DNA from 4 places in the Rhizobium sp. FG113 genome. Region 3 is predicted to be linked to each of the others. Evidence: riboswitches for the same ligand, from Rfam matches in the RefSeq annotation. Region 3 holds a riboswitch; each other region holds the start of a gene.
What was found. Region 3 has a riboswitch for thiamine pyrophosphate ahead of thiM (hydroxyethylthiazole kinase). Riboswitches for the same ligand answer to the same signal wherever they lie in the genome.

Region 1 (7,409 bases), on a different contig from region 3:
GGGCAGCGAGCGCGGTCTGCAGTTCGGTCTCGTCGTGGGTAGAGAGGCCGAGCTTGACGCCGGCGGCGCGGATGGCGGCGAGGTCGGCGGTCTCCAGATCCTCCTGGCCGAGATGGACGAAATCGCAGCCTTCCTCGATCGCCAGCTGCCAGTAATCGTTGACGATCAGCTGGCAGTGGTGCTGGGCGCAGATCGCCCGTGCATGGCGGATCTCCTGGCGCAGATCGGCCTCGGAGCGATCCTTGACGCGCAGCTGCACCAGCTTGACGCCCACGGGCACCAGCCGTGCGATCCAGTCGGCGCTGTCGACGATGAGGTAGAACGGGTCGAGCTTCATCCGAACACCGCCTGACCGATGACAGGCGTCGACGGCACGGCCATGTCGCGCGGCTCCAGCATGCCCGCCTCGAAGGCCTGTCGGCCGGCTTCGATGGCGCCCGCGAAGGCCGCAGCCATCAGGACTGGATCACCGGCGCCGGCCACCGCGGTGTTGAGCAGAACGGCGTCGAATCCTAATTCCATGACAGCAGTCGTGTGCGAGGGACGGCCGATGCCGGCATCGACGATCAGGGGAACATCGGGGAAATGGGCGCGCATGGAGCGTAGCGCCGTGGGGTTGAGCGGACCGGTGGCGCTGCCGATCGGTGCGCACCAGGGCATCAGCACCTTGCAGCCGGCTTCCAGCAATCGCTCGGCGACGACGAGGTCGTCGGTCGTGTAGGGAAAGACCTGGAAGCCTTCGCCGACGAGAATGCGGGCTGCCTCGACGAGGCCGAAGACGTCGGGCTGCAGCGTGTCGTGGTTGCCGATCACTTCGAGCTTGATCCAGTCGGTGGCGAACAGCTCGCGCGCCATCTTCGCGGTCAGCACCGCCTCGGACACGCCGTGGCAGCCGGCGGTGTTGGGCAGCACCTTGACGCCGAGCGAGCGGATCGTCTCGAAGAAGGCGCCGCCATTGTGGCCGCCGGCGGTTTCGCGGCGAAGCGACACGGTGACGATCTCGGTGCCGGAGCGGCTGACGGCATCGGCCATGATTGATGGCGAGGGGTAGCGCGCGGTGCCGAGCAGCAGGCGCGAGCGCAGCGGCGTTCCATAGAGTTCAAGCATCGGTCAGCCTCCCTGCATCGGCGACAGGATCTCGATCCGGTCGTCATTGTTCAGCGAGTGGGCCGGCCGGTCCTCGCGGTGGACGAGTTCGCCGTTGACGGCGGTCGCCAGCCAGTCGCCTTCGTAATCCATCAGCGCCAGCAGCTCCTCGAGCGTGGCGACGGCGATCTCCTTGGCTTCGCCGTTGACGATCAGTTTCATGATGCGTGTCCTCCTGCGGTATCGGTGTTGAAGACAAGGTCGGACGCCCGCGTCGCCATGGCGGGCGCGAGCAGAAAGCCGTGGCGGTAAAGGCCATTCAGCGAGATCAGATTTCCGTGCTGCTCGACGCGGGGGAAATTGTCGGGAAAGGCGGGGCGGATGCCGGCGCCGGTTTCCACCACGGTCGCATCGGCGAAGGCCGGGTGCAGCGCGTAGGCGGCGTTCAACAGCTCCATCAGCGAGCGAGCGGTGATTGGGCCTGCGAATTCCGTCTCGATCATCGTCGCGCCGACCATGAACAGGCCGTTTCCACGCGGCACGATATAGACGGGGATGCGGGGATGCAGCAGCCGCACCGGGCGGTCGAGAGTTATCTCGTCGGTCCTGAGGTAGAGCATCTCGCCACGGACGCCGCGCAGCGAGGCGGTCTCGTTGATGCGCGCCGCGCCGGCGCAATCAACGATATGGTCGAAGTCCTGCTTTTCGAGGAGCGTTTCGATGAAGACGGCACCGTGCGCGATCAGCTTTTGGCGCAAGGCAGGCAGCGCCCGGCGCGGATCGAGATGGGCTTCGCGCGAGAAGAACAGCGCTTGCCGGAAGCGACCGGCCAAGGAGGGCTCGAGCGCCGCGATCCGCTCTTCGTCCAGCCATTCATATCCCGTGGTACGGCCGGCGAAGCGCTTCAGCTCCGCCTGGTCGCGGGCGGGAGCCAGCACCAATGTGCCGTTCCGTTTGACCTCGCCGGGCAGCATCGCTTCCCAACGGTCGGGCGCTTCCTGCCCCTCGCGCAGCACGGCCTCGTCGGCGCTCTCGCGCTCGCACCAGGGCGCCAGCATGCCGCCGGCGAGCCATGACGCGGCCGCCGAAAAGCAGGGGTGCGGATCGAAGACCGTGACTTCGGCGCCGCGCGCTGCGAGCGCATGTGCGACCGTGAGGCCGGCAACGCCGCCCCCCTTGACGAGGACGCGCATCTCAGCCGACCACCTGGCCCTCGGCATCGACAGCCATGTAGAGATCGCCGCCGTCGCGATACCTGGCCGCCATGGCGTCCAGCCCCTCCTTCTGTGCTTCGGCGCGGATATCGTGGGAGATTCGCATCGAGCAGAATTTCGGGCCGCACATGGAGCAGAAATGCGCGACCTTGTGCGCTTCCTTGGGCAGCGTCTCGTCGTGGAAGCTGCGGGCGGTTTCCGGGTCCAGCGAGAGGTTGAACTGGTCCTCCCAGCGGAACTCGAAGCGGGCGCGCGACAGCGCATCGTCGCGCAGCTGGGCGGCCGGGTGCCCCTTGGCGAGATCGGCGGCGTGGGCGGCGATCTTGTAGGTGATGACGCCGGTCTTCACGTCGTTTCGATCGGGTAGGCCGAGATGCTCCTTCGGCGTGACGTAGCAGAGCATCGCCGTGCCGAACCAGCCGATCATCGCCGCACCGATGCCCGAGGTGATGTGGTCGTATCCCGGCGCGATATCCGTCGTCAGCGGCCCGAGCGTATAGAACGGCGCCTCGCCGCAGACGGCGAGCTGCTTGTCCATGTTCTCCTTGATCTTGTGCATCGGCACATGGCCAGGGCCTTCGATCATGACCTGGCAATCCTTTGCCCAGGCGATCTTCGTCAGTTCGCCCAGCGTTTCCAGCTCGGCGAATTGCGCGGCATCGTTGGCGTCGGCGATCGAGCCGGGGCGCAGGCCGTCGCCCAGCGAGAAGGAGACGTCATAGGCGCGGCAGATGTCGCAGATCGCCTCGAAGTGCTCGTAGAGAAAGCTCTCGCGGTGGTGATGGAGACACCACTTGGCCATGATCGAGCCGCCGCGCGAGACGATGCCGGTGACGCGGTGGACGGTCAGCGGGATGTAGTGCAGCCGCACGCCGGCATGAATGGTGAAATAGTCGACGCCCTGTTCGGCCTGCTCGATCAGCGTGTCGCGATAGACCTCCCAGGTCAGGTTCTCGGCAATGCCCTCGACCTTTTCCAGCGCCTGGTAGAGCGGCACGGTGCCGATGGGCAGTGGCGAGTTGCGGATGATCCATTCGCGGATGTTGTGGATGTTGCGGCCGGTGGAGAGGTCCATGACGGTATCGGCACCCCAGCGCGCTGCCCAGACCATCTTCTCGACCTCTTCCGCCATCGATGAGGTGACGGCGGAGTTGCCGATATTGGCGTTGATCTTCACCAGGAAGTTTCGGCCGATGATCATCGGCTCGGCTTCGGGGTGGTTGATGTTTGCGGGAATGATGGCGCGGCCGGCGGCCACTTCCTGGCGGACGAATTCAGGGGTGACGTGATCGGGAATATGCGCGCCGAAGCTCTCGCCCTCGCGGACCATGGCTTCGGCTTTCGCCTTGCGGCCGAGGTTTTCGCGGATGGCGATGAATTCCATTTCCGGCGTGATGATGCCGGCGCGGGCATAGGCAAGTTGGGTCACGGCCTTGCCGTCCCTGGCGCGCAGCGGCTGGCGCTTGGCGGGGAATTCCGGCGTCAGGCGCTCGCCGCTGGCAAAGCCGTTATCCTCGGGGCGCACCTGCCGGCCGTCATAGGCCTCGATATCGCCACGGGCGAGAACCCAGTCGCGCCGCAGCGCTGGCAGGCCGCACTCGATGCTGATATCGGCGCCTTCGACGGTGTAGATGCCGGACGAATCATAGACCGTGACCGGCGGCTCGCCGGAGGTCGGGTGAACGCTGATTTCGCGCATGGGAACGCGGATATCGGGGTGGATCTCACCCGGGATATGGATCTTGCGGGAGGCCGGCAACGGGCCGGTGGTGACTGTGGGGGTAATGGTCTTTGCGGCGATAGTCATGGTTGAGGCTCCAAGTTTTCGATTGGAGACCCAGTCCTCAGCCGGAATGATGAAAAGACGCCGGCACGGAGTCCACACGGGAATCCCGGCCTTCGAGCGCTTGCACCGTCCCTACGCCAGTATGAACTGGATCAGGTTCAACGGGTCACTGCGCGCGATAGCAGAATCTCAGCCCCTTGACGGGACACCCCTGGTGAATGCGCAAAGGGTATTGCGGCCTTGCGGTCTGCGTCAAGCAGAAACATTTGATAGGCGCGTGTGAGCAGCGACCCCACGATGCTGTTAGTCACCCTCAGCTTGCGAGGCCGAAGCCGCCAAAGGCAAAACGCTGCGACACTGAAATCTCATAGGAAACCGAGTTGCTCAGCAACTAGCCTGTATCCGCATTTGGCCCGATGCTGCCGTGGCGGCTTTCGGGCGCAAAGGGTCGACTGTCGCTGTCGGGGTTATATCGGTGATTACGTCCCGGCCGAACATCTTCTAGGCAGGACCGACCGCCAAGGCCGCGGCAAGGCGTGGATTGCGGCGCGGGTCGGCAATGGCCAAAACATCACAGCAACGCATTCCAGGCGCCGGAGAGAGCCCTGAGAGGAATTCCATCGGTTAAGGCTTGCGGCCGATCCATCATCGAGTCAGTTTTCTAGCAACCATGATTGGAGAAGTCTGATGGACGTTTCAGAGTTCTACCGGAACGCAGAAGACATCGTGCTGGGAGTGTTCAACCAACAGGGCGGGTGGGCATCAATGGCGTTAGCACTCATGCCTGACGGAATATGGCAGATTGCCATTGGAGAGGGGATCGAAGATGATGATGTTCGAGCGGCCGCACGGCTTCGTCGAGTCCTGATAGAAAACAAAGCGCGAGCCTACGTGGTGGCCTACGCCACAATTAAGGCGTACCCCGAAACAGACCTAAACAATCGCCGTGTGCTGGGGCCTGTGATGAACATCGCAGGCGATAGAGACGAGATGCAGGCGTCCCCGGATCAGATGCTCTTCTTATTCATGTCGGACAATTTCGGCCGGGGCCACGTCCACACCTACTCGATCATAGGACGCGGGAAGAAGATTGGGGCACGACAAAGGTGGCTCGAAGAGGCGGATTCCCCGTTCCACCGGCTTCTGGCTCATGGCCGCAATTGATCCCAGGCGTCTTGTCACGCCAGCCAACGTAAATCCTGGCTCAGTCCTCCCGTATCGTCAGCTAACTTCAGTTCATTTAGCAGGGGGGTAGTCTTCAGCGCGCAACCGCTGCACCTTTGTGCAACACCCGCCATGGCGGCTCTTGGCGCTCTGCAGACGAGGCGCTCTCGTTTTAAATCGCAAGGTATTCAGAAAAGTTGCCGATCGCGGGCGCCGTACTCCGGTGATCACGCGGCGGCCGCGCCTGGGCTTTAACCACTCCTGCGGAGGCGCGTGCGACGTTAGAAAGACTCTTGCGCTCGATCCATTCGGCGCCACCGGATCGATGATCATTGACATGTTCGTGCGAAAAAGATCAGCAAATACGCACCTTGGTCTGTCATCGCACCACCGAGAAGACTTGGTTGTTGCCATGGGGATTTGGTAGTCGGGGCAGGGATTCGAACCCCGCGTCACAGCTCGAAGGCTGGAAGCAACCTCAGTCTTGCTGAGGGTAAGGAGAGCACCGCGCTCCGATTATGCTTACGCCCGACATACCCAAATAACTACAGATCTGTCGCTTTGTTCCCTGTCGTCAAACTACGAAATTTGCCGGTGCCCGATGGGCCTCTTCGCGCTTTGGCTGAAGCTATTCCGCAGCCTGACGAAGCTGGAAACCATCCAGCGGTTCGACAAGCGCAACGAGCTCGAAATCACTGATCATGTGATGTTGGTCGGAGCCGAGGACGGCCAAGGTCCAGAAGTCCGGATCCTCACCGAAGATCGTCGATACTTGCACGATCGTCGTCCGGCCATCGGTGTGCTTGTCGGACCGTGCCCAATAAAATGCGTCTGGAACCAAACTCTTCATTACGTCTACTCCCCACACAATGAGGCTACGATATCAGGAAATCGTAATATGGCCATCTCTCGTCTTCGCCACCCACAAGAGGATAAGGATGATACTGGAGGTTATTCCGCGGCGGCTTTGACCGCGGCGTTTGCCTGGTCTGCAAACTCGCCAAGAGCAGCCTTTGGTCCTTGATAGTCGATCCCCTGAACCACGCTGACCGTCGTGTTCTCGACCTCGATGCCGTGGGCGATGAAAGCGCCGCGGCCTTCATCACCGCCTCGGACGACCACGAGCTGCCCCGGGAAAGTTTGTACGTCGGATGCGAGCCCTACCTGTTTCGCCGTCTTCTCGATTGCGCTCCCGCAGTCTTCGATGCTCAACTTTGCCTTCGGAGTGCGCTCCACATGATAGGCCAGATTGAAATTGCCATCTTGCGCTAAACCAGGAACCGTAAAACCAAACACGCTCGCTGCGGTGAGCAGCAGGGCAGAATACTTCATAGAAACGTCTCCGCTGAAAGGCTGTATGCGGGTAGGGAAGTGGCGCTTGGTCAGCGAAAGGGAAGGGCTGGATGTGCGTTTCAAGACGATCGGCAGATCGACTGAGGCGCATGCGGACCGGCTGATCAGAGCGTCAACTTCAGTTGGTCCGTCTGATTGACATCTGCCTGCTCGAGCGAAGATAGGGTCACGCCCAGCAAGCGCACGCCCTTTGGCGGCGGGAAGACGGGCTGGAGCAGTGAGCTGATGGCCGCCTCGATCTCGCCGGCCGACAGAAAAGATCGCTCGCCAGTTCTGGCCCGCGTGATCTGCGTGAAGTCAGCGTATTTTACCTTGAGGGTGACGGTCTTCGCCCTGATGGCATTGGCTTCGCAATAGCGCCAGACCTTGGCGATCAGCGGCCGCATACCTTCTAGCGCCGGATCATAGCTATGGATGTCCTGCGCGAAGGTATCTTCGGCGCCGACGGATTTGCGGACCCTGTCCGGCTTTACGCGGCGCTCATCGATACCGCGTGCAATGCCATGGAAGTAGGGGCCGGCTTTTCCAAAATGCTGCGTCAGAAATTGCAGCGATTGGGCCTTGAGGTCGGCGCCGGTCTGAATTCCAAGCCGATGCATCTTCTCCGCGGTAGCCGGCCCGACGCCATGGAATTTCTTCACCGCCAGCCCCTCGACAAAGGCAGGGCCGTTCTTCGGCGTGATGACAGCCTGGCCGTTCGGCTTGTTCAGGTCAGAGGCCATCTTGGCGAGGAATTTGTTGTATGAGATGCCGGCTGACGCATTCAGTCCTGTGACCGCCTTGATCTTGGCGCGGATCTCCAGCGC
Region 2 (7,409 bases), on a different contig from region 3:
GCCAGAAGCAACCCCGCCATGTCGCGGCGCAGGCTTGGATCGAGTGCGGCGAAGGGCTCGTCGAGCAAAAGGATAGGTCGCTGACGCACCAGCGCCCGGGCAAACGCCACCCGCTGCCGCTCGCCACCGGAAAGCGTCGCCGGCATTCGCTTTTCGAAGCCTGACAGCCCGACCTTCTCAAGCGCCGACGTGATCGCGCGCCGATCGGTGTCCCCGAGTTTCAGCGCCGGATGAATGCCGAGCCCGATATTGGTGAAGACATCGAGATGCGCAAAGAGGTTGTTATCCTGGAACACCAGTGACACGGGCCGCTCTGCCGGATGCTGATGGCCGATATCCTTGCCCTTGAATAGGATCTGCCCTGCATCCGCCGTATCGAAACCGGCCAGCAGATTGAGGAAGGTCGACTTGCCCGCGCCAGACGCGCCGGTAACGCCGATGACGGCGCCCTCAGGCAACGCGCAATCGAACACGAATGAGTTCTGGCCCAGCCGCAGCGTCACGCCGCGCATCTCGATGGCATCAGTCATGCGATAGCGCCTCCCGCTTCGGTTCATCCGCCACCCCGCCCATCGTGCCCGAAATCGTCAATAGCAGGCAGATCACGCCAAGGATCAACGCCAGCCCATCGGCATCATTGGTGCGATAGCTCCCGAGACTGGAATAGACCAGCCATGGCAGCGTCACGAAACTATCCGAACCGAACAACGCGACAGCGCCGAGATCGCCCAGCGACAGCGCCATGGCGAAAGAAAGCGCCGTCAGCACCGGCTTGCGCAGATCGGGCCACGAGATCAGTCGCAGCTTGGCAAGACCGGAGATGCCAAGGCTGGCACTCAGCCGCTGCGTGCGGCGCTGGTGGATTGCGTAGGCCGGCTCCAGCACCCTGACGACGAAGGGCAGCGCCATCAGCGCATTGATGACGACGACAAGCACCGGCGCCACGACATTGACGTCACCGACATCACGCGCCGCCAGGAACCACCCCGTGGCGAGAACGATGGGCGGAAAGAGCAGCACGAGCGACGATGCAGCCCCCATGGCGGCAAAGAAGGACCGCGCGCCGCGCCGTGATCTCCTCTCAAGCGAAAGCGTATGGCGCGCACGCACGAGCGGCATCGACAGGGCGAACGACAGCAAGGCCGACGAGAGCGCCATCACGCCGCTGGTGGCAAGCGCCCGCCAAAAGATCGCTTCGCCGACGAGCTTCACCAGATCGGCGCGCAGGCCGGCAATGACGATGAAGAGCAACGGCAAGCCGAGAAACAGCACAGCCAGCGTGAGAAGCGCGCGATCGGCGATCCATGCACCAAACAGCGTGCCATCGGGCCGCCGGATCGTGCGGCCCGCCGTCAGTCCCGCATCTCCGGATGCCGGCAGCAGCGACAGAATGCCGAGCACCACGGCCGTCAACGCGATCTGCAGCAGGGACAGGCCCACCGCGCGGCCGGGATCGAAATCGAAGCGCAGCGACTGGTAGATCGCCACCTCGATCGTGGTCGCCGCCGGTCCGCCGCCGAGCATCAGCACCAGCGTGAAGCTGGTGGCGCAGAGCATGAAGATCAGTCCCGCCACGCCTGGTATGACAGAGCGCAGCACCGGCCATTCGATGAAGCGGAAGACGGAAACCGGCCGCATGCCGAGACCGCTCGCCACCAGCCAGTATTCGCCCGGCACCCGCTCCAGCGCCGCCAGCATCAGCCGGCAGGCAAGCGGCAGATTGAAGAACACATGCGCGAGCAGAATGCCCGACAGGCCATAGATGCTGACGGGTTGATCGAGACCCGTCCACGAGAGCATCGTGTTGACGACACCCTGCCGGCCCCAGATGCCGATCAGGCCGAGTGCGCCGATCAACACCGGCAGCCCCATCGGCACCGCCATCAGCCGGATGATCCAGATGCGGCCAACAAATCGCGGCTGCCGCGCCAGCGCCCGTGCGACAGGGATGGCCAGCACGACCGACAGCAGCGTCGAAAGCGCCGCCTGCAGAAGCGTGAAGCGCAGAACGCGCAGGATGTATGGGTCGGAGAGGATCGCGCCGACAGGCATGCCGTCGGTGGAGATCAGCAGCGAGAGCGTAGCGACCGTCACGAAGACAAGAATGGCGGCGAGGCTGAGCGCCCCGCCGGCCAGCGCATATCGTCTTTCGGACGGCGCAAGAAGCATCAATTCATGCTCATCAATTCATGCTCATGGCGGCCAGCCATTCGTCGATCCAGGCCTTGCGGTTCTTGGCGACCTCATCCGAACTCATCAGGAAGGTCTTCGACGGGTTGACGAGCTTGCCGAAAGCATCCGGCAGCGGCTCCGAGGTTTTGGACACCGGCATCATCCAGTTGTTGGTCGGGATCGTGTCCTGGAAACCTGGGGTGACCATGAACTTCAGGAAGTCCTGCGCCAGCACCTTGTCCGGCGCATTCTTCAACAGGCCCGCGACCTCGATCTGGATGTAGTGCCCTTCGGAGAATGCGGCCGCCTGGTAGCGATCGGTGTTTTCCGAAACCATGTGGTAGGCGGGCGACGTCGTATAGGAGAGCACCATCGGCGCCTCGCCCTTGGTGAACAGGCCATAGGCCTCCGACCAGCCGGGCGTCACCGTCAGCACGCGCTTCTTGAGCTTCGCCCAGGCTTCCGGCGCCTGGTCGCCATAGACCGACTTCACCCACAAGAGCAAGCCGAGGCCCGGTGTCGAGGTGCGAGGATCCTCGATGACGATCTTCTGCGCGGGATCGCCGTCGACCAGTTCCTTCAGGCTCGCGGGCGGCGTCTTGAAGGTCTGCGTGTCGTAGATCACGGCGAAATGGCCGTAGTCATAGGGCACGAAGACATCATCCTTGAAGCCGCTGGGGACTTGCAACGCGCCGGTGTCGACGCCGCTCGCATCGAACAGGCCGGTAGCCTTGGCTTCGGTGATGAGGTTCGTGTCGAGGCCGAGGACGACATCCGCCTTCGTGCCCGATCCCTCGAGCTTCAGACGCGACAGCAGCGCCACGCCATCCGCAACGCTGACGAAGTTGACCGTGCAGCCGCAGGTCTTCTCGAACGCTGCCTTCACCTTCGGGCCGGGACCCCATTCGGAGGTGAAGCTCTCATAGGTGTAGATGGTGAGCGTCTTGTCGGCGGCGTGTGCTGCCGTTGCCGAAAAGCCCGCCAACAGCATGGCGGCGCCGAGCGCATAGGTCTTGAAATGGGTCATGACACCTCTCCTCTAGGTTCATTGAAGGGGAAAAGGGCGGTGCCTGGTGTCACGCGTCTAATCCCTCCGCCGGTGTTAGCCGGATCAGGTTCCGCGGGTTGGCTTTTGCAAGCCTCTCAGCCAAGCATCCTGAAGATACGAGGCACCCCGTTAGAGCGTCGCAAGGTGTATATCCGTAGCCGGCGTCTGGCAAGAGCGGACGTCGGCCAGGTTCAGTCTGCCAGTTCGTTGGCTATTCGGCGGCCTCGGCAGCCGCTTTCGCCGGTGCGCCACCTGTACGCGGCAGTTGCACCGGCTTCAGCATGAGGGCCGCCACAAGCCCGATCAGCGCGATGCCGCAGGACGTAATGAACAGCGGCACGAAGGCATTGGCATAGGCCTCGGCAACCGCCTGGCGTGCGGCCTCCGGCAAGGCGGCCAGCATCTTCGGCGTGAGCTGCTCGATATCGGCAACGCCGGGGATGGAGGAACCGACGCGCGAAAGCTGCGAGCCGATGATCGCGCCGTAGATCGAGATCGCGATAGAGGCCCCGCCCATGCGCGACAGTGTCACCGAGCCGGTTGCCGCACCGATATCGCGCACCGGCGCCGCGTTCTGCACGCCGATGATCGGCACCTGTTGCGCCAGGCCGACGCCGACACCCTGCAGTGTCATCACCGCGCCGATGAAGATGAGCGGCGTGCCGGCATGAAACTGCGACAACAGCGCGAAGGCCAAGGCGTTGCAGCTGAGGCTGGCGATGGCGAACGGCTTGTAGCGCCCCGTCACCGAGATGATCCGGCCGGCCGAGATCGACCCGCACATCAGGCCTCCGGTCAACAGGATGAAGAGCAGCCCGGCCGCGGACGGAGAAAGCCCTGTCGTGGTCTGCAGGAAGAGCGCGAAATAGTTCACCATGCCGATAGCGATGCCGCCGCTCATGATCGACATGATCAGCAGCAGGCTGAAGGTCGAATTGCGAAACAGCGACAGCGGAATGATCGGTTCGGCGGCACGGCGCTCGACGAACACCCACGACACCAGGAAGACCACGCCGGCAGCGATGATTGCGAGATTAAGCGGGGCGATCAGCGAGCCGAACACCTGTGCGCCATCAGCGGCCAGAACGATGCTTGTCGTCGTCAGCGCCAGCAGAATGGCGCCGGCATAGTCGATCGTCGGACGACGGTTCGGCTTGCGATAGGGAAGCATGAAAACCAGGCCACCGAGCACGACAACACCGATAGGAATATTGACGAGGAAGATCGAGCGCCAGCCGAAGAGATCGCTCATCGTGCCGCCGAGCACGGGCCCGATAGCGCCCGACGCCATCAGCACAAGGCTGACATAGCTCTGGTATTTGGCGCGCTCGCGCGGCTCGAAGAGATCGGCCGTCACCGCGAAGATCGACACCATGATCCCGCCGCCACCGAGACCCTGCAGCAGGCGCGCGGCGATCAGCGTATTCATCGAAACCGCCAGCCCGCAAACCGCCGAACCCACGGTGAAGATCAGGATCGCGGCCATCATCACATATTTGCGGCCGAAGAGATCGCCGAGTTTGCCATAGAGCGGCATCACCGCGCTGACAGCCAGCAGATAGGCCGAGCCGACCCAGCTGAACCGCTCAAGATGCCCGAACTCCCCGACGATTGTCGGAAGCGCCGTGGCGACGATCTGGTTGTCGAGCATGGCCATGAACATGGCGGTCATCAGGAAAAGAAAGAGAATGAGCCGACGACGGGGGTCGGTCACCAGCGGCTGCGCTGCGATCTGTGGATTCATGGGGCGATCTTTCTGGTTGGGGCGCAATTTATGTGCTATCAGCATATAAATGTCAACGTCATGTAAATGACATCAGCATATTTTCCTCCCCGATCGCTTCTGTTATCCTCCACCTCATGACAGATACTTTGCAAATCGACCCCGACACCACGCCGACCGAAGATGATATCGCCCATATCGGCCAAAGCATGAGCCGTATGCGGATGATCACGGGGCGACGACTGATTGCCCGCCTCGCCATCGAAAAGGTGGCTCCGGATCTGGAGCTTTCGCATCTGGATGTTCTCGAAGCCGTCAAGCTCGCCCGCAGGAATGGCGAGGTGACCGTGGGGACGATTGCCGAGGCCATGCGCATCGATCCGTCCCGCGCAAGCCGCATTGTCGCCGACATGGTGGGCCGCGGTGTTCTCGAACGCGCCGCATCTCAGCAGGACGCCCGGCGGATCCTGGTGGTGATCACGCCATCCGGCTGGAGCCTGCTCACAGAACTGAAATCTCAAAAGCTCGCGATCATCAAGGATGTCGTCTCCGACTGGTCGTCCGAGGACGCCAAAAACTTTGCCGAGCTGTTTGATCGGTACATGACAGGTTTCGAGCGCGTTTTCGCCATGCCGGACAAACATTTGCCTGCGACACCAAAAGCCGGAAAATAGATCGAGAGATTGATCTGAATCAAACAGTTACCTTGCCGCGTTTCATAGAACTCCCCCTGACCATAAAACCTAGGAGAGAATCGAATGAAACGCCGCCTGGCAAAACTAAAGGGCATGTTCGCTGCCGTCGTTCTGGTTGCCGCTGCCCATCCGGCCATGTCCGCCGACCTGACCCAGCCGACCGCGGCACAGGAAGCGACGCAGAGCCAGAGTCCCTGGATGATCCGCCTGCGCGCGCTTGGCGTTATCACCCAGGATTCCGGCTACGTTGGCGGCGTCCCTGGCTCGGATCTCTCCTATTCGGACACCGTCGTTCCTGAATTCGACGTCACCTACTTCTTCACCGACAACATCGCCGCCGAACTCATTCTCGGCACGACATTCGCCAACGTTACCGGCAAGGGTTCGATCGAAAGCCTCGGCGATGTCGGCAAGACCTGGCTGCTGCCGCCGACGGTGACGCTGCAGTATCACTTCAACGATTTCGGCAACTTCAAGCCTTATGTCGGCGCCGGCCTGAACTACACCATCTTCTACAACGAGAAGGGCAAGAGCGCCCAGAGCCTCGACATCGACAACACCTTCGGCGTCGCGCTCCAGGCCGGCTTCGACTACATGTTCGACGAGCACTGGGGCCTCAACGTCGACGTCAAGAAGATCTTCCTGCGTCCCGATTTCAACGTGAACGTCGGCGGCACCGACATGACCGGCAAGGCCAAGCTCGATCCCTGGCTGATCGGCGCCGGTGTAACCTACCGCTTCTAAAGCATGTCGCGCAAAAGTGTGCAGCGGTTTTGCGGCACCGACATGCGACAGACAAAGGCTTAAAGCGTGGCAAGCGAATCCGAAGGATCGCGACGCGCTTTAGCCAACCTTTATTGCAGAAACGCTTGAGGGCGCGGACAAACCATGTCCGCGCCCTTTCCCTTTTCCCCCGCTTTGCGCTATGGGCAATGCCCATGAGCCAATCCACCTTCACCATCCTGCTCGGCGGCGAGCTGCATATGACGGAGCGCCTTCGCGCAGCCGTCTCCGGCAGCCGTTTCATCGCGGCCGATGGTGGCATGCGGCACGCGCTGGCGCTCGATGTCAGGCCTGAGCTCTGGGTCGGCGATTTCGATTCCACGCCGGATGATCTGACGGCGGCCTTCTCCAATATCCCGAGAAAACCCTACCCCGCCGCCAAGGCCGCCACCGATGGCGAGATCGCCGTATCGGAAGCGATAGCCCGCGGCGCGACAAGGCTGATCCTCGTCGGCGCCCTCTCAGGCGACCGCTCCGACCACGCGCTGCAGCACCTGCTCTACGCTGTCAGTCTGGCAGAGACCGGCCTCGATGTGCTGCTCACCTCAGGCACGGAGGAAGCCGTGCCGCTGATCGCGGGCAGCATCACGCTCGACCTGCCGAAGAACAGCCTGTTTTCCGTTCCCGCCTTCAGCGAGCTCAGCGGCCTCTTCATCGAAAACGCCCGCTATCCGCTCAGCGATTTCCATTTGCCCTTCGGCTCGTCACGCACCATTTCCAATGTCGCGGAAGGCCCCGTGCGCTTCTCGCTTCAAAGCGGCCGCGCCATCGTGCTCGCCCGCCCTTACGATCTTTCCGGAGTCTGATTTTTGGCGCCCCCTATCCTTAAACTCGACGATATCTTCCTGAGCTTCGGCGGCGCGCCACTTCTGGCGGGCGCTGCCCTGCAGGTGGAGCCCGGCGACAAGATCTGCCTTGTCGGCCGTAACGGCTCCGGCAAATCGACGTTGCTGAAGATCGCCGCCGGAATGGTCGAGGCGCAGTCCGG
Region 3 (7,409 bases):
TCGTCAACGACGTATCGGTCGCCATCGTCTCCGGACAGATGACGCCTGCCGATGGCGCACAGCAGATCCAGGATGCCTTCGAGCAGGATCAGTTCTGATCAAGACCATCGCGGCGCGGGACATACTCTCGCGCCGCCATTCGATGTCTGGAATGTGAGGTCCTCATGGCCAATGTCAGCGCCGCCACCGCAATCAGACCCGCGCGCATACCGGCCACCCAGTCCGCCCGGCGCAAACATCCGGCCGTTGCCGGCCGCCTGCCTGTGCTGCTGCTCTTCCTGCCGCCCGCACTTCTGTTGTTCTCGATCTTCGTGATCCTGCCGATGGGCGAGGCCGCCTGGTACAGCCTTTACAAATGGGACGGCTATGGCCTGCCGACGCAATATGTCGGCATGCGCAACTTCGAACTTCTGTTCAAGAACGGCGCCTTCCTCACCGCGCTGAAGAACAACGCGATGATCATGGTGATCTCGATTGCGATCCAGATTCCGCTCGCCATCTGGCTGGCGATGATGCTGGCGCACCGCATTGCCGGCGTGGTCGTCTTCCGGCTGATCTTTTTCCTGCCCTACGTGCTCGCCGATGTCGCCGCCGGCCTGATCTGGCGCTTCGTCTATGACGGCGACTACGGGCTCTTCGCCTCGATCGCCCACCTGCTCGGCGTCGAGACGCCCTATGTGCTGGCCGACAAGGATCTGGCGATGTACGCGGTGCTGGGCGTCATCGTCTGGAAATACTTCGGCTTCCACATGATGCTGTTCATCGCCGGACTGCAATCACTCGACAAGAGCGTGCTGGAGGCAGCCGAGATCGATGGTGCCAGCGGCTGGCAGCGGTTCCGCTATATCACCCTGCCGTTGCTCGGATCGACCGTGCGCCTGTCCGTCTTCTTCGCCGTCGTCGGCTCGCTGCAGTTGTTCGACCTCATCATGCCTCTGACGGGCGGCGGTCCCTTCAACGCCACGCAGACGATGGTGACTTTCCTGTTCAACTTCGGCGTCGCCCGCATGCAGGTCGGGCTCGGAAGTGCGGTCGGCGTCGTGCTCTTCCTGATCTGCGTCACGCTCGCCTTCAGCTACAAACGGATATTCATGCGCCATGACTGACGTCGTTTCATCCGATCGGCTCAATGCCGGCACCAAAGCCTATCTCTACACGTCGCTGGTCATCATATCGGCCATCGTGCTGATCCCGCTGGTGACCACAGCGCTTGGTGGCTTCAAGGATCTCGGCGACCTGCGCACCAATCCATTCGGCCTGCCGGTGCAATGGCATGCCGAAAATTACACCGATATCCTGTTCGGCGATCGCTACTGGCGGCAGATGGTCAATTCGCTGCTCATCGCGGCGCTCACCGTCTTCCTCACTGTATCGGTATCGGCCATGGCGGCCTTCACCTTCGCGCATGTCCGCTTCTTCGGCGCCGAGTTCCTGCTGAATTACTTCCTGATCGGGCTGATGTTTCCGGCAGCGACCGCCATTCTGCCGCTTTTCATCCGCATCCGCGATCTCGGGCTGCTCAACACATATTGGGGCGTGGTGCTGCCGCAGGTCGCCTTCGGGCTCGGCATGAGCATACTTCTGTTCCGGAATTATTTTCGAAACCTTCCGGAAGAATTGTTCCAGGCGGCAGTGGTCGATGGCTGCGGCTATATGCGCTTCTTCTGGCATATCTGCCTGCCGCTCTCGCGACCGATCATCGCGACGGTCAGCATCATCTCCTTCGTCGGCAGCTGGAACAGCTACATCCTGCCGCTGATCATGCTGAACTCGGAGAAGATGTACCCCTGGCCGCTTGGCATCATGGTCTATCGCGGCGAATTCGGCACCGCATGGCAACTCGTACTCGCCTTCATCACGCTGACCATCATGCCGACCGTCATCGTCTTCTTCCTCGCGCAGAAGCACATCATCGCCGGCTTGACCGCAGGCGCGGTCAAGTCGTGATGATAGCCAGGTGACGTTCAGCTAAACACGAGACCACCATCGACAATCAGGTTCTGGCCGGTAACCGCCCGCGCCCAGGGGCTGGCGAAGAACAGCACGGCGTCGGCGGCTTCCTCCGGCGTCGTCACTCGACGCAACGGCGTGCTGCCGGCGATGAGATCGAACACCGCCTCGGGCGTCCCGGCGCTGGCATCGGTGGTGCGCAGCAATCCGCCAGAGACCATGTTCACGGTGATCCCATCAGGCCCGAGTTCGGCAGCGGCGGTGCGGGTCAGCGACAACAGCGCACCCTTCGCCGCCGTATAGTCGTGATAGGGAACAACGGGATTCTGGAAGAGATTGGTCCCGATCGTGACAACACGCCCAAAGCCGGCAGCGGCCATGACCGGGCGCGTTGCCTGGATGAGGTTCAAAGCACCCTTCACCGCCGTGTCGAGTTGCGCGTTCATCTCCTCCCAACTGAGCTCGCCGAGTTTCGGGCGAGCGTCGCCGTTGAAGCTGAAATCGGCGAGCGCATTGTGCACGACCGTCGTCGGTGCTCCCAGCCTGCGCGTGACATCAGCCACCAGTTCGCTCACGGCCGCGCCGTCGCGGATATCGGCTTGAACCGCATGCGTCCGCTCGCCGAGGCTTTTCGCAAGCGCCTCGGCCTGCTCCCGACTGTTGCGATAATTGATCGCCACCTTCGCGCCCTCGCGGGCAAAAGCCCTGGCGATCGCCGCCCCGAGCCCGCGCGCAGCGCCGGTTACGATTACCGTCTGCTCACTGATCGGCAATGTCATTTCGCGTATCCTTCCTCTGTCGTCCAAAGTTCGTGAAAGTGCTGGACCGGGCCATGTCCAGAGCCGACGTCGAGCGTGTCGGCAGCAGCCACCGCGCCGGCGAGATACATCTTTGCGGCGGCTACCGCCTGTGGCAGCGTCGCGCCCTTGGCGAGCTCGGCCGCCAACGCGCTCGATAGCGTGCAGCCGGTGCCGTGCGTGTTTGCGGTCGGCATCCTGGCGGCCTCGAACCAAGAGAGGCCGTCTTCCGTTGCCAGCACGTCCGGGCTCTGGTCACCGTCGAGATGGCCGCCTTTGACAAGCACGGCAGCGGGTCCCAAAGCGCGCAGCGCTTCGGCCTGATCGCCCATCTCCCGGCGGCTTTCGGCCACATCAGTGCGCAGCAACGCGGCTGCCTCAGGCAGATTGGGCGTCAGCAGCGTCGCAAGCGGCAGCAGCCGGCGCAGAAGCACATCGACCGCGTCGGGATCGAGAAGCTTTGCCCCACCCTTGGCCACCATGACGGGATCGAGCACGATCGGGATACCGAGATGATTCTTGAGAACGTCGGCGACCGCATCGGCGATTTCGGCATTGGCGATCATGCCGATCTTCACGGCATCGACGCGGACATCGGCGAATACGGCCTTGATCTGATCGGCGACGAAACCCGCTGGGACAAGGTGAACGCCGGATACGCCCTGCGTGTTCTGCGCGGTCAACGCCGTGAGCGCCGCCATGCCATAGACGCCGCGCGCGGCAAACGCCTTAAGGTCCGCCTGGATGCCCGCGCCGCCCGATGGATCGGATCCCGCGATGGAGAGAACATTGCGGATCATCGTGATCTCCCTTGAATTGCCTCTGAAAGCTCGAGGGCGGCGGCGTGAGGATCGGCCGTGCCGCAAATCGCCGAGACGACGGCGATCCCTTCAGCACCGGCGGCAAAAACACCGTTGACATGCGCCAGCTTCAGACCGCCGATAGCAACGGAGGGAACCGGGCAGGCGGCGACGAGACGTGCAAGACCGTCGAACCCGATCGGCTGCTTGTGGTCCGGCTTGGTCGGCGTCGCGAAGACCGGCCCGATGCCGGCATAATCGACCAATGCCGGATCGACAGCCCTCGCTAACGCCTCTGTCTCCACCGACAGACCAAGGATCATGTCGCGCCCGATCCGCTCGCGCGCGGCACGCACGACCATGTCGTCCTGGCCGACATGCAGCCCATCGGCGCCGATCGCGATGGCCGCCTCGACATCATCGTTGACGACAAGCAGCGCGTCCGTCCCGGCAAGCGCTTCTTTCAACGCACGGCCGGCCTCGATCATGCGCGCCGTGGAGGCATGCTTGTCGCGAAGCTGCACGACGGTGGCACTACCGGCAACAGCGCGCCTTGCTGTTTCGACCATGCCGATGTCTGCGCAAAGCTCGGGATCGAGGACGAGATAGAGCGAAAGATCGATCGTCCTCATAGCATCCGCACCCGCGCATTGTTGTCGATAGCGACGCCGTCTATCGCCGCGAGGGCGTCGAGAAACCGCCAGGAAAATGACCCCGGTCCGTCAGCGGCCCGCGCCGCCTCTTCACCGACGACGGCGAACATGGCGAGTGCTGATATCGTCGCTTCGAACGGTGCATCCGGCCTGATCGCGGCGAAGGCGCCGACGAGGCATGTCAGCGAGCAGCCGAGCGCCGTCACCTGCGGCATCAGCGATGAGCCGCCTTCGATGCGGCAGCCGCGCGCGCCGTCGGTGACGAAATCGACCTCGCCGGTCACCGCCACCACGGCCTGGTGCGTGTTTGCGATATGGCTGGCGGCAGCCTCGGCCTGCTCCACGGGGTCACGGCTGTCGACGCCCTGCCCCCGACTTTCGCCACCGGCAAGCGCAATGATCTCGGACGCGTTACCGCGAATGATGGTCGGGCGAAGCGCCAGCAAATCCGCGACGGCCTGTCTGCGAAAGGCAGTCGCATAATGGGCGACGGGGTCGAGGACCCATGGCCTGGCGCTCTCTCCCGCCGATCTGGCAGCGGCGCGCATGCCGTTCATCCAGCTCGGCGAGAGCGTGCCGATGTTAACAGTCAGCGCGCCGGAGACGGCCGCGAACTCGCCGGCCTCTTCCTCGGCATGCACCATGGCAGGCGATGCGCCGGCCGCGAGCAGCACGTTGGCCGCGATATTCATCGCAACGAAATTGGTGATGCACTGAACGAGCGGCTTTTGCGCGCGCATGGCATCAAGCATCGAACCGGGAGATCTGTCGTCTTTCATCATGCCCCTTTCGGGCGGGGCAAGACGCGGGAACCCTGATAGCAATGCCGAAGGGTCCGAGCGACTCCCTCCGCCAGCATTATCTGGTTCAGGTTCAAAGGGTACTTCTCAGTCTGCCGTCGGCAAACGCCCCTGTCTCTCAATGGCAATGTTCTGTCAGAGAAGCCGACCGCTGTCACGCGCAAAATGAGAGCAGCCCGGAGCTGGCAATCTGCCTCGATCAGGCGCCGTTCTCCTTGATCGCCTCCATGGCAACGAAGGTCGACGTGTTGGCGACGAAGGGAAGGCTGGAGATCTTCTCGCCCAAAACGAGGCGATAATTGGCGATATCGGACGTGCGTATCTTCAGGAGATAATCGAATGCGCCGGCGATCATATGGCACTCCTCGACCTCCTGCAGCTTGCGAACGGCAACGTTGAAAGCGTTGAGCGCGTTCTCCCTGGTGTCGGAGAGTTTCACCTCGGTAAACGCCACATGGTTGCGGCCGAGCTTGTTGACGTCGATGATGGCGCGGAAGCCGAGAATATAGCCATCCTCGATCAGTCGTTTGAGCCTGACCTGGCAGGGCGTGTTGGACAGACCCACCCGCTTGGCGAGGTCGGTCACCGACATCCTTCCATCGGCGACGAGCGCCTCAAGTATGCGTTGATCAAATTGGTCGATTTCTCTTACATTTCCCGCACCAGCCACAATAATTCCCTTCAATATGAATATTGAATAGCGAACTAAAGACTAGATCGCTCAAAATCAAGTGAAATTGACTTTTTGAAATCTGCTAGCTTTCCGACATCAGCGGATCAGGAGCCCAGCATGGCAATCACCACCGACGCGGCAGCAGTCGAAGTCACAGTAGAGCAGGCCAACGGCTCTGCAAATCCCTTTGACGGATTTGCTCCACCGATCCGAGAACAGAGCGATATGCGCCGCGCGATCACAGCTGCCTACCGCACGCCGGAGACAATCTGCGTGCCACGCCTGGTTGAAGCAGCCGCCCTTCCCGATCACGTCAGGCAAGCCGCCGCCGATACCGCCCGCAAGCTGATCGAAGCACTGCGCGCCAAGCACAAGGGAACCGGCGTCGAGGGGCTGGTGCACGAATACTCGCTCTCCAGCCAGGAGGGCATTGCGCTGATGTGTCTGGCCGAGGCGCTGCTGCGTATTCCGGACACCGCAACGCGCGACGCCCTTATCCGCGACAAGATTTCCGAGGGCGATTGGAAGGCACATCTCGGCGGCGGTCGCTCGCTCTTCGTCAATGCCGCGACGTGGGGTCTTGTCGTCACCGGCAAGCTGACATCGACGGTCGCCGACCGCAGCCTTTCGGCCGCCTTGACCCGACTGATCGCCCGCTGCGGCGAGCCGGTGATCCGCCGCGGCGTCGACATGGCGATGCGGATGATGGGCGAGCAGTTCGTCACCGGCGAGACCATCGACGAAGCGTTGCAGCGGGCAAAGCCGCTCGAGCAGCGCGGCTTCCGCTATTCCTATGACATGCTGGGCGAAGCAGCGACGACGGGCGACGACGCGAAGCGCTACTACAAGGACTACGAAACCGCGATCCACGAGATCGGCAAGGCGTCTGATCGACGCGGCATCTACGAAGGGCCGGGCATCTCGATCAAGCTTTCGGCGCTGCATCCGCGCTACGCACGCGCGCAGAGCGCCCGCGTCATGGACGAATTGCTGCCGAAGGTGAAGGCGCTGGCGCTGATCGCCAAGTCCTACGACATCGGCCTCAACATTGACGCCGAGGAGGCCGACCGCCTCGAACTGTCGCTCGACCTTCTGGAAGCGCTCTGCCTCGACCCCGATCTCGAAGGCTGGAACGGCATGGGCTTCGTTGTCCAGGCCTATGGCAAGCGCTGCCCCTTCGTGCTCGATTTCGTCATCGACCTCGCGCGCCGCGCCGGCCGTCGGATCATGGTGCGCCTCGTCAAGGGCGCCTACTGGGACGCGGAGATCAAACGCGCGCAGGTCGACGGCCTCGCGGACTTCCCTGTTTTCACCCGCAAGATCTACACCGACGTTTCCTATATCGCCTGCGCCAGGAAGCTGTTGGCGGCGACCGATGCCGTCTTCCCGCAGTTCGCGACCCACAACGCCCAGACGCTGGCGACCATCTACCAGATGGCCGGCTCGGATTATTATGTCGGCAAATACGAGTTCCAGTGCCTGCATGGCATGGGCGAGCCGCTTTACGACGAGGTTGTCGGCCGACAGAACCTGAACCGTCCCTGCCGCATCTACGCACCCGTCGGCACTCACGAAACGCTGCTTGCCTATCTCGTGCGCCGCCTGCTGGAGAACGGCGCCAACTCCTCCTTCGTCAACCGGATCGCCGATCCAAACGTCTCCATCGACGAACTGATCGCCGACCCGGCCGAGATCGTCTCTAAGATGCCGATCGTCGGGCAGAAGCATGACAAGAT
Region 4 (7,409 bases), 400 kb from region 3:
GGCGTCCTTCAGGATTTTCGCCTGGAACAGATAGTTGCCGATCGCCGTCATCTTGGCCGGATCGATGCGACCGGTAATGCCGTCGTTTGTGCGGAAATAGTGTCCCGCGATCAGCGCCTTCAGCGATGCCTCTACAAGCGCACGATTGGTCAGCGCGTCGCTATTGGCCGCGATCATCAGATCGACCGCGTCGTCGGGGTGATCGACCGCGAAGTCGTAGCCCTTGCGCGTCGCCTGCAGGAAGGCGCGGGCGAGTTCCGGCTTCTCGTCTAGAAATGCCTGGCTGGAGGCGAGCAGCGTGGTGTGCTCGTCCGGAACGCCATAATCGGCGTAGCGGAAGGCGCGTTGCTTCACACCCTCGAGTTCCGCCTGCACGCCCTCCCAGGTGTAGACCTCGAGCGTGAAATCGACACTGCCGTTGGCGAGTGCCTGATAGGCGGAGGTGCCGAGCGTCACGGTCTCGAATTCGCCCTTGCCGCCATCATGGCGGATAAGCGAGCCGATCAGCGCGTTCTCCCAGGCGCTGCCGAAGCCACCATAGGTCTTGCCGTCAAGATCCCTGGGGCTGCGGATGTCATCGCGATCGGCATTGAAGACGAGACGGCCGGTCTCGGTCTGGACGATGGCATAGGTCGCCATGAGATCGGCGCCGGCTGTCCGCTGCGTCATGAGGCCGATGGCGCCGTCAATGCCGAAGTCAGCGACATGATTGGCGACGAGTGTGCCGGCCGAGGTGTCCGTATAGGGCAGGATCTCCACGTCGAGGCCCGCATCGCGGTAAAATCCCTTGTCGCGGGCCACGAACAGGCCGATGTGGTTGGTATTCGGTGTCCAGTCCAGGGCGACCTTGACGGGGCGCTTCTCCTCGCTGCAGGCCGACTTCGAGAGAAGCGGCGACATTGGCAGCGTAAGCGCAAGCCCTGCGGCTGAAGCCAGGGCTGCGCGGCGGGTCAGCATCGGGTTTTTCATCGTGGTTCCTCCAGGTTGGTCGTTGTGGCGTCGTTAGGGGCATTGAAGAGAGTGTCGAGGATGTCGGCCTCGATCTCGGCCGCAAGCGCGCGCGCCGCGCCGTCCAATATGCGCGGGCGCGGCAGATCGACGGTGATCTCGCGGATGACGCGGGCAGGGCGGGGCGAGAAGATATAGATGCGGTCGGAGAGATAGACCGCCTCGCGCACATCATGAGTGACGAGCATCGCGGTCCAGTCGTGCTGCGACCACATCTCCTCCAGCCACCGCTGCATGCCTGCGCGCGTCAATGCGTCGAGCGCGCCGAAGGGTTCGTCGAGCAAGAGCATCGGCTTGTGCTGCACCACGGTGCGCAGCAGTGCCGCCCGTTGCCGCATGCCGCCGGACAATGCCGCCGGATAGTGCTGTTCGAAGCCGTCGAGGCCGAATTCGGAAAACAAAGGCAGCACCCGCCGGCGGGCCTCGGCGCGGCGCATGCCCTGGACCTCAAGGCCAAGCGTGGTGTTGTCGATTATGCGCCGCCACGGCATCAGCGCGTCGCGCTGCGGCATGAAGGCGAAGGGGCGGATCGTTCCGTCAAGCGGTTGGCCGTCGAAGCGCATGCTGCCGCTCTCAGGCCTGCGCGCGCCGGTCAGCAGTTTGAAGAGCGTTGACTTGCCGGAGCCCGAAGGCCCGAGAATGGAGACGAATTCGCCGGGCTTCACCGTCAGCGAGATGTCCGACAAAACAGGCGTTTCGTCGTAGCGGCAGGTGATGTGGTCGAGTTCCAGGCGCGGCACGGTCATCGGGCGCCTCCCTTTCCGCGTCTTGCCCATGGCATGGCCAGGTGTTCGGCGATGACGGTGAGGCCGAATAGAGTAAGAGTGAGGACGGCGCTGACGAACACGGCGGCCAGCACCAGATCGGGCCGGAAATTGTTCTTGGCGTTCAGCATGTAGATGCCGAGCCCTTTGGCAGCACCCGCATATTCCGCGAAGATCGCGCCGACGACGGCGTAGGTGATGGATATACGCAGCCCGGCGAAGAAGAATGGCAGGGCGGATGGCAGCCGGGCGAGCAGGAACTGCTTCCAGCGCGGTGCACCCATCGAGGCAACCAGTTGCTGCAACTCGTCTTCGGTCGATTGATAGCCCTGGCAAAGCGCTACCAGCATCGGGAAGAAGGTGACGAGTGCGACCAGCAGGATCTTCGGCGTCAGGCCGAAGCCGAACCACAGAACGATCAGTGGCGCGATGGCGACCAGCGGCAGCGTCTGGCTGATGATGAAGAGGGGAAACAGCGCCCGACGAAGCGGCTGGCAGAAGTCAATTAGCACCGACAGGATGAAGGCTGCCGCGAGCGAGCAGCCGAAACCGGCGAGCGTCGCCCGCAAGGTCGGGAGCGTGTTGTCGAACAGCGCCTGTCGTGACTGGAAGGTCTGCGCAAGCACGCGGGACGGCGCGGGCAAGGTCGTGGGCGAGATGCCGGACAGGCGAACATAGGCCTCCCAAGCCGCCACCAGAAGGCAGACCGCCGCGATTGCCGGCAGAGCCTGGCTCAGACCAGTACGGATATGATGGTGCAGGTCGGAAACGACCTGCCGCGAAGGCAGACGTGATGTCGACATGGGAGCAACCGTTTGGGGCGCGAGCGTGGGGCGGCGCTTAGCGCTTGGACGGGCTGTTTGCCGAGACGGTAAGGTCGATCGTCACATGGCCTGCTGGCGGGCCAAAGCGCACCAGCGCTTCGTGCACGGTCGAAAACACCGCGCCGGTGTCGCCGCGCAGCTTCGTGCAGAAGTTCTTCGATTTTTCGAAGACGCCCGAATTCTTCAGGAAGTCGATGCAGCCGTAGATCTCGTCCATGTGGCCATCGATCCCGAGTGTATAGAGCGAAAACTGCGCGGCCGTTTCCTGACCGATGACAGGCGCGTCCTTGACCGCCTGGTGCGCGCGGGCCTTGCGCTCGTCGAGCGGTGCCATGGGGCCGGTCAGTTCGGGCGTCTGGCAGATCGGGTCGTCAGGCTCGCCGGGGCAACCGCGCGAGATGGTCGCGTGCAAGACGCAATGCTTGCCGCTGCTGGCGGCCGCCGCGAACAGATCGCGCATGGCGGCGAAAACGACGTCGGGAGTGCCGATGATCAGCGTCGAAATGTCGTCCGTCTCGATCCGCAACCTGTCACGATGGGGATCGAGCGCGGAAAGCGCATGGGTGATGACGCCGACGAAATCGTCGGTCATGGGATACAGTGAAATCTGCGCGCCGGAAAACATCGCTCTACCTCGCTCCGCTGGCATTATCCAGATCAGCTTGAGGGTCCACGATCATGCGATCGTATCTCAGCCCCGGCATTACGGAGCACCCCTGTGATGTCGGGGTGATACGCCAAAGCCTGGACGAGCGCAAGGGCCATGTCGTGGACTGAGGAGCCGAGACTTCGCAGTAATTTCTATTCGGCCCTCTCAAATTCCCGGCTCGGGGAAAGCGGTTTGTTGGCAGAGGCTTAGGAATGCTTCGCGAGTAGAGTGTAGCGCCGCATGAAGCAAAACCACCGCGAAATATGGCGAAAAAAGGACAGAATTTCTAAGCCTGTCCGCAAGCGGGGGCGGTGGTTCCTCGCGATCTGGAGGCGGTCCGATTAGTTTCACCGCACAGTAAAACACCGGAGCGATAGATGAAACGCCTTCTGATTCTCGGCACAGCGCTTGCCGCCCTCCTTTCCGTTCAGGCCCATGCCGAAGAGCCGAAGAAGCTTCTAAACGCTTCCTACGACGTTTCGCGCGAGCTTTTCGCCTCGGAGAACGAAGCCTTCATCAAGCAGCATCCCGGTGTGACCATCGACCAGTCGCATGCCGGCACCTCCAAGCAGGCGCGCTCGATCATCGAGGGGCTGGAGGCAGACGTCGTGACGTTCAACCAGTCGACGGATATCGATTTCCTGGCAAAGAACGGTTTCGTCTCCAAGGATTGGGCAAAGGCCTTCCCGAACAACGCGTCGCCCTTCTATTCCTTCCCATCCTTCCTGGTGCGCGCCGGCAACCCGAAGAACATCAAGGACTGGGGCGATCTGGCGCGTGACGACGTGCATGCGGTTTTCCCGAACCCGAAGACATCGGGCAATGCGCGCTACACCTATCTCGCCGCCTATGCCTGGGCGAAGGAAGCCTACAAGGACGACGAGGGTAAGATCGAAGCCTACATCACCAAGATCTTCGACAACGTGCCGGTCTTCGACACCGGTGGCCGCGCCTCCACGACGACCTTCGTCGAGCGCGAGACCGGCGATGTGCTGATCACCTTCGAGGCCGAGACACGCGGCATCGAGAAGCAGTACGGCTCCGACAAGGTTCAGGGCGTGATCCCGTCGGTCAGCCTGCTTGCCGAATTCCCCGTCGCTGTGGTCGACAAGGTCGCCGCAAAGCATGGCTCCGAAGCGCTCGCGAAATCCTATCTCGACTTCCTCTACACCGAGGAAGGCCAGCGGATTGCCGCGCAGTTCGGCCATCGCGTTCGCGATGAGAAGGTGATCGGCGAGTTCAAGGACCAGTTCCCGGCGATCCGCCTTGTCAATGTCGACGATACGTTTGGCGGCTGGGAAAAGATCCAGAAGGAACACTTCGCTTCCGGCGGCATTCTCGACAAGCTTTATGGCAGCCGGTAAGCCCTAACAAGATATCACATCGCTTGGCCCGGCTGGCGTTTGCCCGCCGGGCCGCTTTCGTCATCGTGCTTGCAGAGCAGGACTTATGAAACAGGGAATGACCGCTTGAGACGCAATGTCCTGCCCGGATTACGCCTGTCGCTGGGTGTGACCCTTCTCTATGTCGGCCTTATCGTCGTCCTGCCTCTGGCCGCCCTGGTGTTCAAGGCTGCAAGCCTTGGGCCAGAGGACTACTGGCGCATCGTGTCATCCTCGCGCGCGCTCGCCAGCTATCGGGTCACGGTGCTCTCGGCGCTCGGCGCCACGATCTTCAACCTGTTTTTCGGCTTCGCGCTCGCCTGGGTGCTGACGCGCTATCGCTTCCCCGGCTGGCGCCTCGTCGATGCTATGGTCGATTTGCCTTTCGCGCTGCCGACCGCAGTGGCCGGTATCGCGCTGACGACGCTGTTTGCCGCGAATGGCTGGTTCGGCTCGGTGCTTGAAGGTATCGGCATCAAGGTCGCCTATACGCCGATCGGCATCATGGTCGCCATGTGCTTCACCAGCCTTCCTTTCATCGTGCGCACCGTTCAGCCGGTTTTGGAGGATCTCGACCCGGCTTATGAAGAGGCGGCGCAGTCGCTTGGCGGTTCGGACTGGACGATCTTCCGCAAGGTCATGCTGCCGCTGCTGACGCCGGCGCTGCTTGCCGGCGTGTCTCTGTCCTTCGCCCGCTCGCTTGGCGAGTTCGGCGCCATCATCTTCATCGCCGGCAACCAGCCGATGTCGACGGAGATCACCGCACTGCTCGTCTTCATCCGGCTTGAGGAATACGACTACCAGGCGGCCGCCGCGATCGCCTCTGTCCTGCTGCTCACAGCCTTCCTCATGCTGGCGCTGACCAACTGGATGCAGGCGCGGGCGCTGCGATATACGGTGAGGAACTGATCATGAGCAGCATTCCCACCCGCCGCAAACCGCCGCGCGTCGGCGATCAGCCGATCGTCCGACGCACATTGATTAGCCTCGTGCTTATCATCGGCGCGTTCCTCATCCTCGCGCCGCTCGTTATCATCGGCGTCGAAGCCTTCGCCAAGGGCTGGCAGGTCTATAGCGCCACGATCAGCCATCCCGATACGCTGCATGCGATCATGCTGACGGTGCTGACCGCGTTGATCGCCGTGCCCATCAACACCGCCTTCGGCGTCGCAGCTGCATGGTCGATCACCAAGTTCGATTTCTGGGGCAAGCGCTTCCTGCTCGTGCTGATCGAGGTGCCGTTCTCCGTATCGCCCATCGTCGCCGGCGTTGCCTATCTCTTCGTCTATGGGCTGCAAGGCATCTTCGGGCCGACGCTCGAGGCCTATGACATCAAGATCCTGTTCGCCATTCCAGGCATCGTTCTCGCCTCGATGTTCGTGACCGCGCCATTCGTCGCGCGCGAACTCATCCCCCTGATGCAGGCGCAAGGGCGCGATCTCGAAGAAGCGGCAACATCGCTCGGCGCGTCCGGCTGGCGCACGTTCTTCTCGGTCACACTGCCGAACATCAAGTGGGCGATGCTCTATGGTGTCGTGCTTTGCAATGCGCGCGTGATGGGCGAGTTCGGCGCCGTGTCGGTGGTCTCGGGCAATATCCGCGGCCAGACGAATACGCTGCCGCTGCACATCGAGCTGCTCTATCACGATTATCAGGCAACCGGCGCCTTTGCCGCCGCCTCGATCCTGGCGGTCATCGCCATCTTCACCATCATCGCCAAGGTGGCGCTCGAGCGCCAGGGCGCCGGCCGCCGCTCCAGCAGCGCCAAGCCCGCCGCACGCCCGACCCTCGTTGCCCAGCCAGCAGAGAAAAACCCATGAAGATCCGCCTCGACCACGTCGTCAAAACCTTCGACACGTTCCGTGCCGTGCGTGATGTATCGCTGGATATCCGCAGTGGCGAACTTCTGGCGCTGCTGGGGCCATCGGGTTCCGGCAAGACCACGATCCTGCGGATGGTCGCCGGCCTCGAATATTCGGATGGCGGCCAGATATTCTTCGGCGACCAGGATGCGACCGACATTCCGGTGCGCGATCGCGGCGTCGGCTTCGTCTTCCAGCATTACGCGCTCTTCCCGCACATGACGGTCGCCGAAAACATTGCCTTCGGCATGAAGGTCTCAAAGGTCAAGCGCGACAAGGCCGCGATCGAAGCCCGCGTCAGCGAACTGCTGCGTCTCGTGCGGCTGGAGGGGCTGGGCGACCGGTTCCCGGCACAAATCTCCGGCGGCCAGCGCCAGCGCGTGGCGCTCGCCCGCGCACTCTCGGTCGATCCGAAGGTGCTGCTTCTCGACGAGCCGTTTGGCGCGCTCGACGCCAATGTCCGTCACGATCTGCGCCGCTGGCTGCGCGAGATCCACCACGAGCTCGGGATCACCACCATCTTCGTGACCCACGACCAGGAAGAGGCGCTGGATCTCGCTGACCGCGTCGTCATCCTGAAGGACGGCAAGATCGTTCAGGAGGGCACGCCCGAGCAGGTCTGCCGCGATCCGCAATCGGCTTTCGTGATGAAATTCTTGGGTGATGCAAACGTATTGCCGGCCGAAATCCGCTCCGGCGTCGCCTATGCCGGCGGCGCCTCGGTCGCGGCACCCGGCATTGCTGATGGCACCGGCGAGATCTATGCGCGCCCGGCCGACCTCGATTGGTCCGGAGACGGCCCCGGCATCGGCGCCAGCGTCGATCGTGTTCTCGACAGGCCGGATGGTCGGCGCATTCTGGCGAGCACCGAGAGCGGCGTGCAGCTGGAATTCGATGTCGAGCCCGAGCGTGCTGTTCGG

Region 1: another riboswitch for thiamine pyrophosphate. It lies ahead of thiC (phosphomethylpyrimidine synthase ThiC); the one in region 3 lies ahead of thiM (hydroxyethylthiazole kinase).
Region 2: another riboswitch for thiamine pyrophosphate. It lies ahead of thiB (thiamine ABC transporter substrate binding subunit); the one in region 3 lies ahead of thiM (hydroxyethylthiazole kinase).
Region 4: another riboswitch for thiamine pyrophosphate. It lies ahead of ACODTZ_RS01990 (YkoF family thiamine/hydroxymethylpyrimidine-binding protein); the one in region 3 lies ahead of thiM (hydroxyethylthiazole kinase).

Annotation. Positions count from the first base shown of each region.
Region 1 covers NZ_JBMDKV010000018.1:78,365-85,773, reverse strand. The annotation lists gene ACODTZ_RS29075 (thiamine phosphate synthase) at 1-337, opposite strand, end outside; gene ACODTZ_RS29070 (thiazole synthase) at 334-1,107, opposite strand; gene thiS (sulfur carrier protein ThiS) at 1,111-1,308, opposite strand; gene thiO (glycine oxidase ThiO) at 1,305-2,279, opposite strand; gene thiC (phosphomethylpyrimidine synthase ThiC) at 2,281-4,107, opposite strand; TPP riboswitch at 4,198-4,309, opposite strand; gene ACODTZ_RS29050 (hypothetical protein) at 4,774-5,250, shown strand; gene ACODTZ_RS29045 (hypothetical protein) at 5,879-6,100, opposite strand; gene ACODTZ_RS29040 (DUF6180 family protein) at 6,202-6,582, opposite strand; gene dinB (DNA polymerase IV) at 6,708-7,409, opposite strand, start outside.
Region 2 covers NZ_JBMDKV010000008.1:38,449-45,857, forward strand. The annotation lists gene ACODTZ_RS19045 (thiamine ABC transporter ATP-binding protein) at 1-530, opposite strand, end outside; gene thiP (thiamine/thiamine pyrophosphate ABC transporter permease ThiP) at 523-2,169, opposite strand; gene thiB (thiamine ABC transporter substrate binding subunit) at 2,183-3,163, opposite strand; TPP riboswitch at 3,244-3,359, opposite strand; gene ACODTZ_RS19060 (MDR family MFS transporter) at 3,432-4,964, opposite strand; gene ACODTZ_RS19065 (MarR family winged helix-turn-helix transcriptional regulator) at 5,081-5,617, shown strand; gene ACODTZ_RS19070 (OmpW/AlkL family protein) at 5,702-6,382, shown strand; gene ACODTZ_RS19075 (thiamine diphosphokinase) at 6,571-7,227, shown strand; gene ACODTZ_RS19080 (ABC-F family ATP-binding cassette domain-containing protein) at 7,231-7,409, shown strand, end outside.
Region 3 covers NZ_JBMDKV010000001.1:93,610-101,018, forward strand. The annotation lists gene ACODTZ_RS00425 (extracellular solute-binding protein) at 1-98, shown strand, start outside; gene ACODTZ_RS00430 (carbohydrate ABC transporter permease) at 165-1,106, shown strand; gene ACODTZ_RS00435 (carbohydrate ABC transporter permease) at 1,099-1,947, shown strand; gene ACODTZ_RS00440 (3-oxoacyl-ACP reductase) at 1,965-2,729, opposite strand; gene thiD (bifunctional hydroxymethylpyrimidine kinase/phosphomethylpyrimidine kinase) at 2,726-3,547, opposite strand; gene thiE (thiamine phosphate synthase) at 3,544-4,179, opposite strand; gene thiM (hydroxyethylthiazole kinase) at 4,176-4,979, opposite strand; TPP riboswitch at 5,028-5,123, opposite strand; gene ACODTZ_RS00460 (Lrp/AsnC family transcriptional regulator) at 5,200-5,670, opposite strand; gene putA (trifunctional transcriptional regulator/proline dehydrogenase/L-glutamate gamma-semialdehyde dehydrogenase) at 5,791-7,409, shown strand, end outside.
Region 4 covers NZ_JBMDKV010000001.1:491,425-498,833, forward strand. The annotation lists gene ACODTZ_RS01975 (ABC transporter substrate-binding protein) at 1-969, opposite strand, end outside; gene ACODTZ_RS01980 (ABC transporter ATP-binding protein) at 966-1,754, opposite strand; gene ACODTZ_RS01985 (ABC transporter permease) at 1,751-2,575, opposite strand; gene ACODTZ_RS01990 (YkoF family thiamine/hydroxymethylpyrimidine-binding protein) at 2,613-3,221, opposite strand; TPP riboswitch at 3,213-3,324, opposite strand; gene cysP (thiosulfate ABC transporter substrate-binding protein CysP) at 3,623-4,609, shown strand; gene cysT (sulfate ABC transporter permease subunit CysT) at 4,715-5,536, shown strand; gene cysW (sulfate ABC transporter permease subunit CysW) at 5,539-6,447, shown strand; gene ACODTZ_RS02010 (sulfate/molybdate ABC transporter ATP-binding protein) at 6,444-7,409, shown strand, end outside.